2 regions of the Variovorax sp. GW822-FHT04E09 genome follow, and region 1 is predicted to be linked to the other one. Evidence: riboswitches for the same ligand, from Rfam matches in the RefSeq annotation. Region 1 holds a riboswitch; the other holds the start of a gene.
The links. A riboswitch is a leader RNA that binds a small molecule or an ion and turns the genes downstream of it on or off. The one in region 1 is predicted to bind glycine.
Positions count from the first base shown of each region.

Region 1 (7,186 bases):
TCGTGCCCGCGCTGCTGCCCTTCATGGTGCTGGAGCGCGGCTACAGCTACACGGCCGTGAGCGGCCTGATGCTGGCGGCCACCGGGCTGTCGAGCGTGGTGCAGCCGCTGTTCGGCCTGTACGCCGACCGCCACCCGCGCGCCTGGCTGGTGCCCGTGGGTTTCCTGGTGGCGGCACTGGGCGTGGTGCTGGCGGGCCTGAGCCAGAGCTACCTGCTGACCTGGATCGCGGTCGCGCTGTGCGGGCTGGGCATCGCGGCCTACCACCCGCCCGCCACCGTGGCCGCGCGCGCGGCCGGCGGCGCCTCGCAGAAGGCGATGAGCGTGTTCTCGGTGGGCGGCACCATCGGCGCCTCGTTCGCGCCGGTGCTGGCGGCCACGGTCGTCGGCGGCGGCAGCCTGTCGCGCAGCTACCTGCTGGGCATTCCCGCGCTGGCGATGGGCGTGGTGTGGGTCGCGGCCAACGCGCGACGCAGCGCGGCCGCCCAGCGCGCGGCCACGGCGGCGCGCGCCGCGCAGGCCCGCGCCCAGGTGCTGAAACCGCACAACGACTGGCGCGCCTTCAGCCTGCTGGTGGCGACCATCGTGGGCTGGTCGATCCCGTACGTCACGGTGCTGTCGATGCTCTCGCTGCGCATCACGCGCGACCTGCACGGCAGCACCTTCCAGGGCGCCGCGGCGCTCACCGCCTTCACCGCCGCAGGGGCCGTGGGCACGCTGGCCGGCGGCTGGCTCGGCGACCGCATCGGGCGCATGGGCACGATCCGCTGCGGCTACCTGCTTGCGCTGCCGGCCATGGCGGGCCTCGTGCTCTCCTCCACGCCCGGCGCGGCGCTGGCCTGCACCGCGTGGCTCGGCATGAGCATGTTCCTGCCCTTCGCCGCGCAGGTGACGCTCGCGCAGGACTACCTGCCGCGCAACCCGGCCACCGCCAGCGGCATCACGCTCGGTCTCGCACTCTCGGTCGGCGGGCTGGTGTCGCCGCTGTTCGGCCTGCTGTCGGATGCGCGCGGGCTCGGCGTGACGCTCACGGTGGTGTTGTGCGTGCTGTGCGTCGCGACCGTGCTGGCCTTGCGGCTGCGCAATCGGACGGTGCAGGTGATGGCGGGCGAGGCTGCGGCGGCCTGAGCTCTGCCCCGCGCACCCGGTGCACAGGGCACTGGGTGCTTCCCGCAGCGAAATCAAGGAGGAGCCGAAGGCGGGGGACATTCGCGGAGGGAAGCACCCGGTGTCCTGTGCACACGCCCTGATCCACGAACCACCGAAATCCGTGGGCGATTCAACGCCGCACGCCTGCTCTTTCACTGCCAGAATCGACGCAAGCTTCGACGTCGAGCCTGACAGACAAGAAGAAGGAAAGAGAAGGACGCCATGCACCGAATCGTCGCCCAGGGCAGCAGCCTTGTCGCTGCCGGCTTGCTGGCCACCGCCGGTATCGCGGCCACGCCGGCCGCCGCGCCCGTTGCAGCCGTTGCACCAGCAGCCGCCCCCGCCAATCCCACCAATCCCGTCACCCACCTCGCCGAAGTGGAAAGCGCCGTGCGCGCCTGGGCCGCCGCCTGGTCCGCGCGCGACGTGGAGCGCTACCTCGCGGCCTACGCGAGCGACTTCACCCCCGCGCGCGGCCAGACCCGCGAGCGCTGGGAGGCCGACCGGCGCGCCCGCATCACGGGCAAGTCGCGCATCAGCGTGGGCATCGAGGGGCTGGTGATCAGCGTTCAGGGCACCTCGGCCAGCGCGCAGTTCCGGCAGGTCTACAGCGCCGACGCGCTCACCGAGACCGACCGCAAGACCCTCGAGCTGCAGCGCGTGGGCCCGCGCTGGCTGATCCGCAAGGAGAGCGCGGGCAACTGACGCGCGCCGCCTTGTCCCTGTAAGGCAAATGGTTCACGAAGATGTCACCACTTGCAACGATGCTGCAGCCTTCGACCTCCGAAAGCTGTGGCCGCCATGTTCCCCACCAAGACCGAGAAGGCACGCGACGAACTCCAGGCCGGGCAGCGCACGCTCAGCCAGCGTGAGCGCGCCCTGCTGCTCATGGCCGACGGCCGGCGCTCGCTGACCGACTTCAGCCCGCTGTTCCCCAGCCGCGTCGAGGCCGAGCAGGCGATCCAGGGACTGATGCAGCGCGGCTACCTGCAGGTCGCGCGCCCGGTCGCGCCGCCTCCCGCACCGGCCCCCACGCCCGTCCCCGCCGCCGAGCCGATCCAGGTCGCCACCTCGGCCGACAGCTTCGACGGCAAGCGCTCGCTGGCCACCACGCGCATGTTCCTGTTCGACATCTGCGAGCGCATGTTCGTGCGCCGCGACCCGCGCTTCGCCAACCAGATGCGCGACGCCCTGCGCGAGGCCCGCGACCGCGAGGCCATGCTGACCATCGCCGCGCTGATGCTCTCCGAGATCGAGAAGGCCGCCGGCCCCGAGCGCGCCGACTCGCTGCGCGAGCGCATCGACAAGCTGCTGCCGCCGGCCGAAACCGTGCACTGAGCCGCCAGCCCCGGCCCCGCGATCCACTACACTCGCCGGGTCAGGAGAGAGCCCCGCGCGACGGGGCCGCCGAAGGCGCAGGGGTTCCCCGAACGCTCAGGCAAAAGGACTGACAAGACGCCGGCAACCACCGGCGTTTCCTTGCTGGAGAGAGGCCGTGGCATTGCATGCGGCCCACCGAAGGAGCAAACCCCGATCGTGGGGCGAATCTCTCAGGTAAAGCGGACAGCAGGGGTGGCCCGTGGCGTTGCAGCCATGGATTTCGACTGCCCCTTTGGAGTGCCCCGTGGCTGCTTCTTCCGCTTCTGACGCCCAACTTCTCAAGACCCCGCTGTACGACCTGCACGTGGAGCTCGGCGCCCGCATGGTGCCCTTCGCCGGCTATTCCATGCCCGTGCAGTACCCCGCCGGCCTCATGGCCGAGCACAAGCACACGCGCGACGCGGCCGGCCTGTTCGACATCTCGCACATGGGCCAGTTGCGCCTGGTCGGCCCCGACGCCGCCGCCGCGTTCGAAACCCTGATGCCCGTCGACGTGATCGACCTGCCCGCCGGCAAGCAGCGCTACGGCCTGCTGCTGAACGACGAGGGCGGCATCCTCGACGACCTGATGTTCTTCAACGAAGGCAATGGCTCGCTCTTCGTGATCGTGAACGGCGCCTGCAAGGTGGCCGACATCGCCCACATCCAGGCCAGGATCGGCGCGCGCTGCCAGGTGCAGCCCCTGCCCGACCACGCGCTGCTGGCGCTGCAAGGCCCTCAGGCCGCCGCCACGCTGGCGCGCCTGTCGCCCGGCATCGAGCGCTTCGTGTTCATGACCGGCGGCGCGGTGCAGATCGGCGGCATCGCGGCCTTCGTCACCCGCAGCGGCTACACCGGCGAAGACGGCTTCGAGATCTCGGTGGCCGCAAAAGACGCCGACGCCCTCGCCCGCCTGCTGCTGGCGCAGCCCGAAGTGAAGCCCGTCGGCCTGGGCGCGCGCAACTCGCTGCGGCTCGAAGCCGGCCTGTGCCTGTACGGCAACGACATCGACACCACCACCACCCCGGTCGAAGCCTCGCTCAACTGGGCGATCCAGAAGGTGCGTCGCGCGGGCGGTGCGCGCGAAGGCGGCTTTCCGGGCGCGGCCAAGGTGCTGGCCCAGCTCGCCGCCGTCGCCTCGGGCGCGGCCGGCCACACCGACCACAAGACGCTCACGCGCAAGCGCGTCGGCCTCGTGGCACTCGAACGCATTCCGGTGCGCGACGGCACGCTGCTGCAGTCGCTCGAAGGGCACGACATCGGCGCCGTCACCAGCGGCCTGCTCGGCCCCACGGCCGACCGCTGCGTGGCCATGGGCTACGTGGCCGCCGCCTTCGCCGAGCCCGGCACGCGCGTGCAGGCCATCGTGCGCGGCAAGCCGGTGCCGATGGAGGTGTCAACGATGCCTTTCGTGCCGACCCGCTACTACCGCGGCTGACCGACACTGAACACCGCAGACCCGGCTAGGCTCTGCACCCCGATTCCATTTTTTCCACGAGGAGTTTTTTCATGAGCATCAAATACACCAAGGACCACGAATGGGTGGCGGCCGAAGGCGGCGCCGCCACCGTCGGCATCACCGTGCATGCGCAGGACGCGCTGGGCGACGTGGTGTTCGTCGACCTGCCCGAAGTGGGCAAGACCTTCGCGCAGGGCGAAGTCGCCGGTGTGGTCGAGTCGGTGAAGGCCGCCGCCGATGTGTTCATGCCCGTGTCGGGCGAGATCACCGAAGTGAACGAAGCGCTGCGCGCCGACCCGTCGCTGGCCAACAGCGACCCGCTGGCTGCCGGCTGGTTCTTCAAGGTCAAGCTGAGCGAGCCCGCGCAGCTCGACGCCCTGCTCGACGCCGCCAGCTACGACAAGTTCGCCGCCGAATCCTGATCCGCTGAACAGCAGCCGTTTCCTCGCACCTTCGTTCCTTCTCCCCGAGCCTTCACCGCCATGCCGATTCCCGCCCTTCCCTCTTTGCAAGAACTAGAGAACGCCGAAGAATTCCTCGCCCGCCACATCGGCATCGATGCAGCGGACGAGGCGCGCATGCTGCCGGTGATCGGCTCGGAAACGCGCGCGGAGCTCATCGACGGCATCGTGCCAGCGGCCATCCGCCGCGCCCGGCCGATGCGCCTGCCCGCGCCGGTCACCGAGGCCGACGCGCTGGCCGAGCTGAAGACGCTGGCGTCGAAGAACAAGGTGTTCAAGAGCTTCATCGGCCAGGGCTACTACGGCACCCACACGCCGGGCGTGATCCTGCGCAACATCCTGGAGAACCCCGCCTGGTACACCGCCTACACGCCCTACCAGGCCGAGATCTCGCAGGGCCGCATGGAAGCCCTGCTCAACTTCCAGACGATGGTGTGCGACCTCACGGGCATGGCCATCGCCAACGCCTCGATGCTCGACGAAGCCACGGCCGCCGCCGAGGCGATGACGCTCGCCAAGCGCAGCGTGAAAAGCAAGAGCAACGTGTTCCTGGTCTCGGGCGACTGCCATCCGCAGACCATCGAAGTCATCAAGACGCGCGCCGCGCCGCTGGGCATCGAGGTCAAGGTGAGCACCGTGTCGGAAACGCTGCCGCACCTGATGGTGAGCGGCGAGTTCTTCGGCGTGCTCGCGCAGTACCCGGCCACCACCGGCCACGTGCACGACCTGCGCCCGCTCGCAGGGCACGCGCACCAGTGCGACGCCGCCTTCATCGTCGCGGCCGACCTGCTGGCGCTGACGCTGCTGGTCGCCCCCGGCGAGTTCGATGCCGACATCGTCTGCGGCACCACGCAGCGCTTGGGCATGCCGCTGTGCAACGGCGGCCCGCATGCCGCCTACCTCGCCTGCCGCGATTCGTTCAAGCGCTCGCTGCCCGGCCGCCTCGTCGGCGTGAGCGTCGACACGCACGGCCAGCCCGCCTACCGCCTCGCGCTGCAGACGCGCGAGCAGCACATCCGCCGCGAGAAGGCCACCTCGAACATCTGCACCGCACAGGTGCTGCCGGCCGTGGTCGCCAGCATGTACGCCGTGTACCACGGCCCCGACGGCCTCACGCGCATCGCACAGCGCGTGGCCGTGCTCACCGCCATCCTCGCCAAGGGCCTGTCGCAGATGGGCCGCGAGCCGGTGAACACCACCGCCTTCGACTCGCTCACGATCCGCACCGGCGACGACACGGCCGCGATCATCGAACGCGCGCAGGCCGGCGGCGTCAACCTGCGCCAGCGCCTGCAGCAGCACCTGGGCATCTCGCTGGACGAAACCACCACGCGCGCCGACATCGAGACCCTGTGGGCCCTGTTCGTGCCCGCCGGCACCGCGATGCCGCGCTTCGACGAACTGGCCGCCAGCACCACGCCGCTGATTCCCGAGGACCTGCGCCGCACCAGCGCCTTCCTCACGCACCCGGTGTTCAACACCCACAAGAGCGAAACGGCGATGCTGCGCTACATCCGCAGCCTGTCGGACAAGGACCTCGCGCTCGACCGTAGCATGATCCCGCTGGGCAGCTGCACCATGAAGCTGAACGCGACCAGCGAGATGATCCCCATCACCTGGCCCGAGTTCGCGAACATCCACCCCTTCGCGCCCGCCGACCAGCTGCAGGGCTACGCCCAGCTCGACGCGCAGCTGCGCGCCTGGCTGTGCGAAGCGACCGGCTACGCGGGCATCAGCCTGCAGCCCAACGCGGGTTCTCAGGGCGAGTACGCGGGCCTGCTGGCCATCAAGTCCTTCCATGAAGCCAAGGGCCAGGGCCACCGCAACATCTGCCTGATTCCCTCGTCGGCGCACGGCACCAACCCGGCCAGCGCCCAGATGGTGGGCCTGCAGGTGGTGGTGACGGCCTGCGACGCGCAGGGCAACGTCGACATGGACGACCTCAAGCGCGCCTGCGAAAAGCACAGCGCCCACCTGGCCGCCGTGATGATCACCTACCCCAGCACGCACGGCGTGTTCGAAACGCGCGTGAAGGAACTGTGCGAGCTCGTGCATGAGCACGGCGGCCGCGTGTACGTCGACGGCGCCAACATGAACGCGCTGGTCGGCGTGGCCGCGCCGGGCGAGTTCGGCGGCGACGTGAGCCACCTGAACCTGCACAAGACCTTCTGCATCCCGCACGGCGGCGGCGGCCCGGGCGTCGGCCCGGTCTGCGTGGTCGAAGACCTCGTGCCCTACCTGCCGGGCCACGCCACGGCCGGCGTGCCCTCGAACGGCGTGGGCGCCGTGTCGGCCGCGCCGCTGGGCAACGCGGCCGTGCTGCCGATCAGCTGGATGTACTGCCGCATGATGGGTGCCAAGGGCCTGCAGGCCGCGACCGAAACGGCCATCCTCAGCGCCAACTACATCAGCGCCCGCCTGAAGGACCACTACCCCACGCTGTACGCGAGCCCCAACGGCCACGTCGCGCACGAGTGCATCCTCGACCTGCGTCCGCTCAAGGACACCAGCGGCGTCACCGCCGAAGACGTGGCCAAGCGCCTCATCGACTACGGCTTCCACGCGCCCACGCTGAGCTTCCCCGTGCCCGGCACGCTGATGGTGGAGCCCACCGAAAGCGAACCGCTGGCCGAGCTCGACCGCTTCGTCGACGCGATGATCGCCATCCGCGGCGAGATCCGCCGCGTCGAAGAAGGCGTCTGGTCGAAGGACGACAACCCGCTCAAGCACGCGCCGCACACCGCCGCCAGCCTGCTCGG
Region 1 is NZ_JBXAMR010000002.1:808,444-815,629, reverse strand. Features, by position in the region: gene AC1RL8_RS11205 (MFS transporter) at 1-1,127, shown strand, start outside; gene AC1RL8_RS11200 (L,D-transpeptidase Cds6 family protein) at 1,371-1,853, shown strand; gene AC1RL8_RS11195 (hypothetical protein) at 1,950-2,486, shown strand; glycine riboswitch at 2,518-2,608, shown strand; glycine riboswitch at 2,621-2,725, shown strand; gene gcvT (glycine cleavage system aminomethyltransferase GcvT) at 2,773-3,945, shown strand; gene gcvH (glycine cleavage system protein GcvH) at 4,017-4,388, shown strand; gene gcvP (aminomethyl-transferring glycine dehydrogenase) at 4,449-7,186, shown strand, end outside.

Region 2 (7,186 bases), on a different contig from region 1:
GCCGGCGTGGTCGACCCGATGCAATGGTGGGGCTCGCTCACCGAGCAGTTCCAGCAGATCGCGAGCACCGCGCTGCAGGATGCGGCGCAGCTCAAGGTGCCGGCCATGGCACAGCCGCTGGCCGACGCCGTGGGGCAGGTCATCGGCAAGGCAACGGCGGCGCGCAAGCCGGCCGCCAAGACCGCCGCGAAGAAGGCCGCCGCGAAAAAAGTCGCGCCGGCACCCGCCGCGCGCAAGAAAACCACGTCCGCCGCCGCGCGCAAGCGAACCTCCGGCCGGCGCTGACGTCTTACAGACACCTTTCCAGACGACGACGCACGGGTCGGTACGCACCATGAAACTGTTTCCCACCGGCCATGCCACCCACCCGCAATGGCGCATGGCCGCCGGCCTCGTGCTGGCCCAGTTGCGCGCGCAGATGGCGCTGCCCGACTACGCGTCGAACCCGACGCTCGGGCTGCTCTACATCACCGACCACTACGCGGCCGAGGCGCAGGAGATCCTCGATCACCTGAGTGCCGAATTGCCCGAGGTCACCGACTGGTCGGGCACGGTCGGCATCGGCGTGTCGGCCAACAACGCCGAGTACTTCGACGAGCCCGGCCTGAGCCTGATGCTGTGCGCGCTGCCCAGCGACCAGTACCGCGTGTTCTCGGGCGTGGCGCCGCTGGGCAGTTCCGAAATGAGCGGCTTCGAGGCGCACACCGCGCTCGTGCACGCCGACCCGGCCACGCCCGATCTGGGCGAGCTCATCGGCGAGATGGCGGGCCGCACCGACACCGGCTACCTGTTCGGCGGGCTCTCGTCCGGCCGCGGCGGGGCGCTGCAGTTCGCGGTCGGCGGCAATGGCAACATCCGCGGCCACGGTGCGGCGGGCGGTGTGTTCTCGGGCGGCTTGTCGGGCGTGGTGTTCGGCGAGGGCGTGCGGCTGGTGTCGCGTGTCACGCAGGGCTGCCAGCCGCTGCGCACGGGCGGCGCGCGCGAGCGCGAGATCACCGAGGCCGACGGTAACCTGCTGCTGTCGCTCGACGGCGAGCCGGCGCTCGACGTGTTGCTGGCCGACCTGCAGGTGTCGCTCGACCGGCCGCAGGAAGCCATCGACGCCGTGCGCAACACGCTGGTCGGCCTGGCCGACGCGGGCAGCGACGGCATCCGCCGCACCGGCGACCTGGGCGCCGACGTGCTGGTGCGCCACATCATCGGGCTCGATCCGACGCGGCGCGGCATCGCCATTGCCGACAACGCCGAGGCCGGCATGCGGCTGAGTTTCTGCCGCCGCAATGCGCAGGCGGCGCGCGCCGACCTGATGCGCATCTGCGCCGAGATCCGCGAAGAACTCGAGCCCGAAGAACAGACGCTGGCCACCGCACGCGCCGTGGCGGCGGGCGAGGCCGAGGCCGCACCGCATCCGGCGCGGCGCATCGCGGGCGCGGTGTACGTGAGCTGCTCGGGGCGCGGCGGCCCGCACTTCGGCGCACCGGGCGCCGAGCTGCAGATCGTGCGGCATGCGCTGGGCGACGTGCCGCTGGTCGGCTTCTTCGCCGCCGGCGAGATCGCGCGCCACCACCTGTACGGCTACACCGGCGTGCTGACGGTGTTCACCGCGCCGGACTGACTGACGGGAAAAAACGACGCGTGCATCCGCGCACTGTGTTCGCAGGCGCTTCGCGTCGCTAGAATCCGCCCGCTTTCTTGAATCTCTGCTGCTGCAAGAAAGAGTGATCCGCGCGCCCCGAGGCACGCGGTCGATCTCTTTCGCCCCGCCACGCGATGTGACGGGGCCCGGAAACCGACACGGTTTCCCCGAATGGAATTGCAGCCATGGGCAGACCCACCAATAGTCATTTTTCGAGACTCCAGCGCGCCTTTTCGCGCGCCCACATCGCCGTCGACTACCGCGACGGCATCTATCACCTGCGCAACGAAGCCGCGCAGGCGACCGTGCTTCTGCCGCAGAGCCTGCCGCTGGAAGAAAAAGCCGTGAGCCAGCTGCTGGCCTTCGCCAGCGTGCGCTCGCCCGACGGCGCGCACGGCGTGTGCAAGGCCTGCGCGACGCCGGACTTTCATCCGGGCTCGGTCGCGCCGGTGGGCAGCGTGGTCGCGACCGATGGCGACTTCGTGATTCCCGCCGCGGTCGGCACCGACATCAACTGCGGCATGCGCCTGCTGACCACCGGCCTCACGCTGGACCAGGTGGCGCCGCACAAGACGCAGCTGCTCGCGCGGCTCACGCGCAGCCTGCTCGACAACGGGCGCGACGTGCCGGTGCACACGGCGGCGTTTCGTGCGCTGTTCGACGAAGGGCCGGCCGCATTTTTGGACGCCGTGCGTGGCGACGGGCTCTGGGCCGCGTGCGACCGCGACCGGCTGCAGGCCGAGATCGGCGCGTGCATCGGCCTGGCGAGCTTCGGCGGGCAGTCGCGGCACGCACCGCCGGCCTACACCGGCGTGCGCCACGAGGTGTTTCGCGACCCGTGCCTGGGCACGCCGGGCAGCGGCAACCACTTCGTCGAGTTGCAGGTCGTCGACCAGGTGATGGACCGGCACGCGGCCTACCGCGCGGGCCTCAAGGCGGGCGAGGTCGTCGTGATGATCCACAGCGGCTCGCGCGACATCGGGTTCCACGTCGGCGGCCGCTGGATGGACCGCGCGCGGGCCGAGTGGCCGCAGGGCCTGCGCCATCCGAAGAGCGGGCTGTACGGCCTGGCCGGGCCGCTGGCGCAGGAGTACCTCGAAGCCATGGGTGTGGCCGCGCGCTATGCGTGGGCCAACCGCGTCGTGCTGGCCGAGCTGGTGCGCAAGGACTTCGCCGAGCTGCTGGGCGCCACGGCGTCGACGCTGGTGGTCGACGTGCCGCACAACGTCGTGCTGCGCGAGCACGGCATGAACATCCATCGCAAGGGCGCGACGCCGGCGCATGCGGGCGACCTGGCGCTGATTCCCGGGTCGATGGGCGATCACTCGTACCTCGCGACCGGGCTGGGGCATGAAGACTGGCTGTGGTCGTGCAGCCATGGGGCCGGCCGGCGCATGCGTCGGCAGGAAGTGCGCGCGATGCGGCCCGCACCCGGCGACGCCGATGCCAGCTGGCAGTGCGTGACCTTGCGCGAGGAGCGCCGCATCGAGGAGGCGCCGCAGGCCTACAAGCCGATCGGTGCGGTGATCGAGGCGCAGGAAAGCGCGGGGCTCGTCCGCTGCGCCGTGCGGCTCAAGCCCTGGGTCACGTTCAAGGCATGACCCGAGGGCGCGTGTCGTGTCAGCCCAGTGCGGGTTGCACGGCGCGCGGCGCGGGCGCCGGCATGCCGGCGAACGCGAAATCGACCTCGGGCGCCAGCCCGCTCACGATGCGCGCGATCGACTTGCCCGAGCCGCAGGCGTGCGTCCAGCCGAGCGTGCCGTGGCCGGTGTTGAGGAACAGGTTCGGCAGCTTGGTCTTGCCGATCAGCGGCACGTTGCTCGGCGTGGCCGGGCGCAGGCCGGTCCAGAACTGCGCGCGTTCGGTGTCGCCGGCGCCGGGGAAGAGCTCTTCGACGCGCCGCACGATGGCTTCGCAGCGCACGCGGTTCAGGTCGCGGTCGTAGCCGTTGAGCTCGGCCGTGCCGGCGATGCGCAGGCGGTCGCCCGACTCGGAGGTGTAGCGCGAGAACACCAGCTTGTATTCGTCGTCGGTCAGCGAGACCTGGTGCGCCTTCGACGCGTCCTTCACGGGCAGCGTCACCGAGTAGCCCTTGGCCGGGTAGATCGGCAGGCGGATGCCCAGCGGCGCGGCGTACAGCGGGCTCAGCGAACCCATCGCGAGCACGAAGGCGTCGCCGCGGATGCGCTGGAAGCGGCCTTCGTTGTCCGTCGCCTCGACGTGGTCGATGCTGCCGCCGGCTTCGCGCAGCGCGGTCACCGTGTGGCTCATGAGGAACTTCACGCCGGCCGCCTCGGCCAGCTTCACGAGCTCGCGCGCGAAACGGTTGGCGTCGCCCGACTCGTCTTCGGCGGTGTAGGTGGCGCCGGCGAGTTGGGAGCGGATGTGGGCAAGGGCGGGTTCGATCTTGATGGCTTCGTCGGCCGAGATGACCAGCCGCTCGCAGCCCAGGGCACGCATCTGCTCGGCGGGCTTGAGGGCGCCGTCGAATTCTTTTTGCGTCGTATAGAAGTGCAGGATGCCTTGCGTGCGCTGGTCATAGCTCAGGCCGGTGTCTCGACGCAATTGCTGCAACATTTCCCGGCTGTATGTACCGAGACGAACGATCTGTTCGATGTTGTGGCGGGTGCGCGCGGGGGTGCATTCGCGCAAAAACTGCAGGCCCCAGAGCCACTGGCGCATGTCGGCGCGGATGCGAAAGAGCAGCGGCGCATCTTCCTTGCCGAGCCATTGCAGCACCTTCAGCGGTGCGCTCGGATTGGCCCAGGGTTCGGCATGGCTGACCGAGATCTGGCCGCCGTTGGCGAAGCTGGTTTCGGCGGCCGGGGTGGCCTGCCGGTCGATCACGGTCACCTCGTGGCCGAGTTGCTGGAGGTAGTAGGCCGAAGTCACGCCGAGCAGGCCGGCGCCAAGAACGATCACACGCATTGCAAGTACCTTTGAGTTTGCAGCGCTTGAACGGCGGGCGTGGAGTGCTATTGAACCAATAGCAAGCAACCGGACGACCGATGTCCAAGTTGCCGCTCCCCCTGTCCTCGGTACCTGAGAGATTCACCCTGCTGCACCCGCAGCGGGTTTGCTCCTTCGGTGCGCCACATGGCGTGGCGGCTCTCCAGACGGCTGTATCGATGAGTGCAGTACTGACCCCTTGCCGAAGTTCCTGGGCGTTGCCTGGAATTTCGTCGGGCCGACCTGAGCGTTTATGGGAGTTTGCGCCTTCGGTAGGGCCTCCGTGGAGGCCCGCTCTCCTGCAATTGTTGGCGATTGTAGGCGGGCCCCGCAAGCCGGCCAAGCCCTGTACATCGGCACTTCACACCGATGGGATAATTGAATGTTGATTTTTGGTAAAGCAAACTTTTTTCTACAGGTGGGGACCTCATGATCCTGGTTACCGGCGGCGCAGGCTTCATTGGCGCCAATTTCGTACTCGATTGGATCGCACAGGGCAACGAGCCCGTCGTGAACCTCGACAAGCTGACCTACGCGGGCAACCTCGAGACCCTGGCGTCGCTCAAGGGCAACGCGAACCACGTCTTCGTGCAGGGCGACATCGGCGACAGCGCGCTGCTTGATCGCCTGCTGGCCGAGCACAAACCCCGTGCCGTTGTGAACTTTGCCGCGGAATCGCATGTGGATCGCTCGATCCACGGCCCGGAAGACTTCGTGCAGACCAACGTGCTCGGCACCTTCCGCCTGCTCGAATCGGTGCGCGGCTACTGGAACGCCCTGCCGGCCGACCAGAAGGCCGCCTTCCGCTTCCTGCATGTGTCGACCGACGAGGTCTACGGCTCGCTCTCCAAGACCGACCCGGCCTTCACCGAAGAGAACAAGTACGAGCCCAACAGCCCGTACTCGGCCAGCAAGGCCGCCAGCGACCACCTCGTGCGCGCCTGGCACCACACCTACGGCCTGCCGGTGGTCACCACCAACTGCTCGAACAACTACGGCCCGTTCCACTTCCCTGAGAAGCTGATCCCGCTGATGATCGTCAACGCACTGGCCGGCAAGAACCTGCCCGTGTACGGCGACGGCATGCAGGTGCGCGACTGGCTCTACGTGAAGGACCACTGCAGCGCCATCCGCCGCGTGCTCGAAGCCGGCAAGCTCGGCGAAACCTACAACGTCGGCGGCTGGAACGAGAAGCCCAACATCGAGATCGTCAACACCGTGTGTGCGCTGCTCGACGAACTGAGCCCCCGCGCCGACGGCAAGCCGTACAAGGAACAGATCACTTACGTCACGGACCGCCCGGGCCACGACCGTCGCTACGCCATCGATGCACGCAAGCTCGAGCGCGAACTCGGCTGGAAGCCCGCCGAGACCTTCGACACCGGCATCCGCAAGACCGTCCAGTGGTACCTCGCCAACGGCGAGTGGGTGCGCAACGTGCAAAGCGGTGCGTACCGCGAGTGGGTCGAGAAGCAGTACGACGCCGCACCTGCAAAGGCTTCCGCATGAAGTTGCTGCTGCTCGGCAAGGGTGGACAGGTCGGCTGGGAGCTGCAGCGCAGCCTCGCGCCGCTCGGCGAAGTGGTCGCGCTGGACTTCGACAGCACCGACTTCCACGCCGACTTCAGCCGCCCCGAGCAGCTGGCCGCCACGGTGCTGGCGGTGCGCCCCGACGTCATCGTCAATGCCGCCGCGCACACCGCCGTCGACAAGGCCGAGAGCGAGCCCGACTTCGCGCGCAAGCTCAACGCCACCTCGCCCGGCGTGGTGGCCGAGGCCGCGCAGCAGATCGGCGCGCTGATGGTGCATTACTCCACCGACTATGTCTTCGACGGCAGCGGCACCCGACCCTGGAAAGAAGACGACGCGACCGGTCCGCTCAGCGTGTACGGCCAGACCAAGCTCGAAGGCGAGCAGTTGGTGGCGCAGCATTGCGCGAAGCACCTGATCTTTCGCACCAGCTGGGTGTACGCCGCACGCGGCGGCAACTTCGCCAAGACCATGCTGCGCTTGGCCAAGGAGCGCGACAAGCTCACGGTCATCGACGACCAGTTCGGCGCCCCGACTGGTGCCGAGCTGCTGGCCGACATCACCGCGCACGCCATCCGCGCCACGCTGCAAGACCCGGCCAAGGCCGGGCTGTACCACGCCATCGCCGGCGGCGAGACCACATGGCACGGTTACGCGCGATTCGTGCTCGAGATGGCGCAGCAGGCTGGCGTCGAACTCAAGGCCGGCCCGCAGGCCGTGGAGGCCGTGCCCACCAGCGCCTTTCCGACGCCCGCGAAGCGGCCGCACAACTCGCGGCTCGAGACCACCAAGCTGCAGACCACCTTCGGTCTGCGCCTGCCGCCATGGCAGGAAGGCGTGGCACGCATGCTGCGCGAGACGCTCTGACCGACTGATTTTTCCTGCCCCTCACAGAAGAAGACTCCCATGACGCAACGCAAAGGCATCATCCTTGCCGGTGGCTCCGGCACCCGCCTGCACCCGGCCACGCTCGCCATGAGCAAGCAACTGCTGCCGGTGTACGACAAGCCCATGATCTATTACCCGCTGAGCACCCTGATGCTCGGCGGCATGCGCGACATCCTGATCATCA
Region 2 is NZ_JBXAMR010000005.1:27,019-34,204, forward strand. Features, by position in the region: gene AC1RL8_RS20265 (PhaM family polyhydroxyalkanoate granule multifunctional regulatory protein) at 1-285, shown strand, start outside; gene AC1RL8_RS20270 (FIST signal transduction protein) at 335-1,615, shown strand; gene AC1RL8_RS20275 (RtcB family protein) at 1,822-3,237, shown strand; gene AC1RL8_RS20280 (D-amino acid dehydrogenase) at 3,257-4,564, opposite strand; glycine riboswitch at 4,656-4,762, opposite strand; glycine riboswitch at 4,807-4,897, opposite strand; gene rfbB (dTDP-glucose 4,6-dehydratase) at 5,015-6,094, shown strand; gene rfbD (dTDP-4-dehydrorhamnose reductase) at 6,091-6,981, shown strand; gene rfbA (glucose-1-phosphate thymidylyltransferase RfbA) at 7,021-7,186, shown strand, end outside.
Region 2: another riboswitch for glycine. It lies ahead of AC1RL8_RS20280 (D-amino acid dehydrogenase); the one in region 1 lies ahead of gcvT (glycine cleavage system aminomethyltransferase GcvT).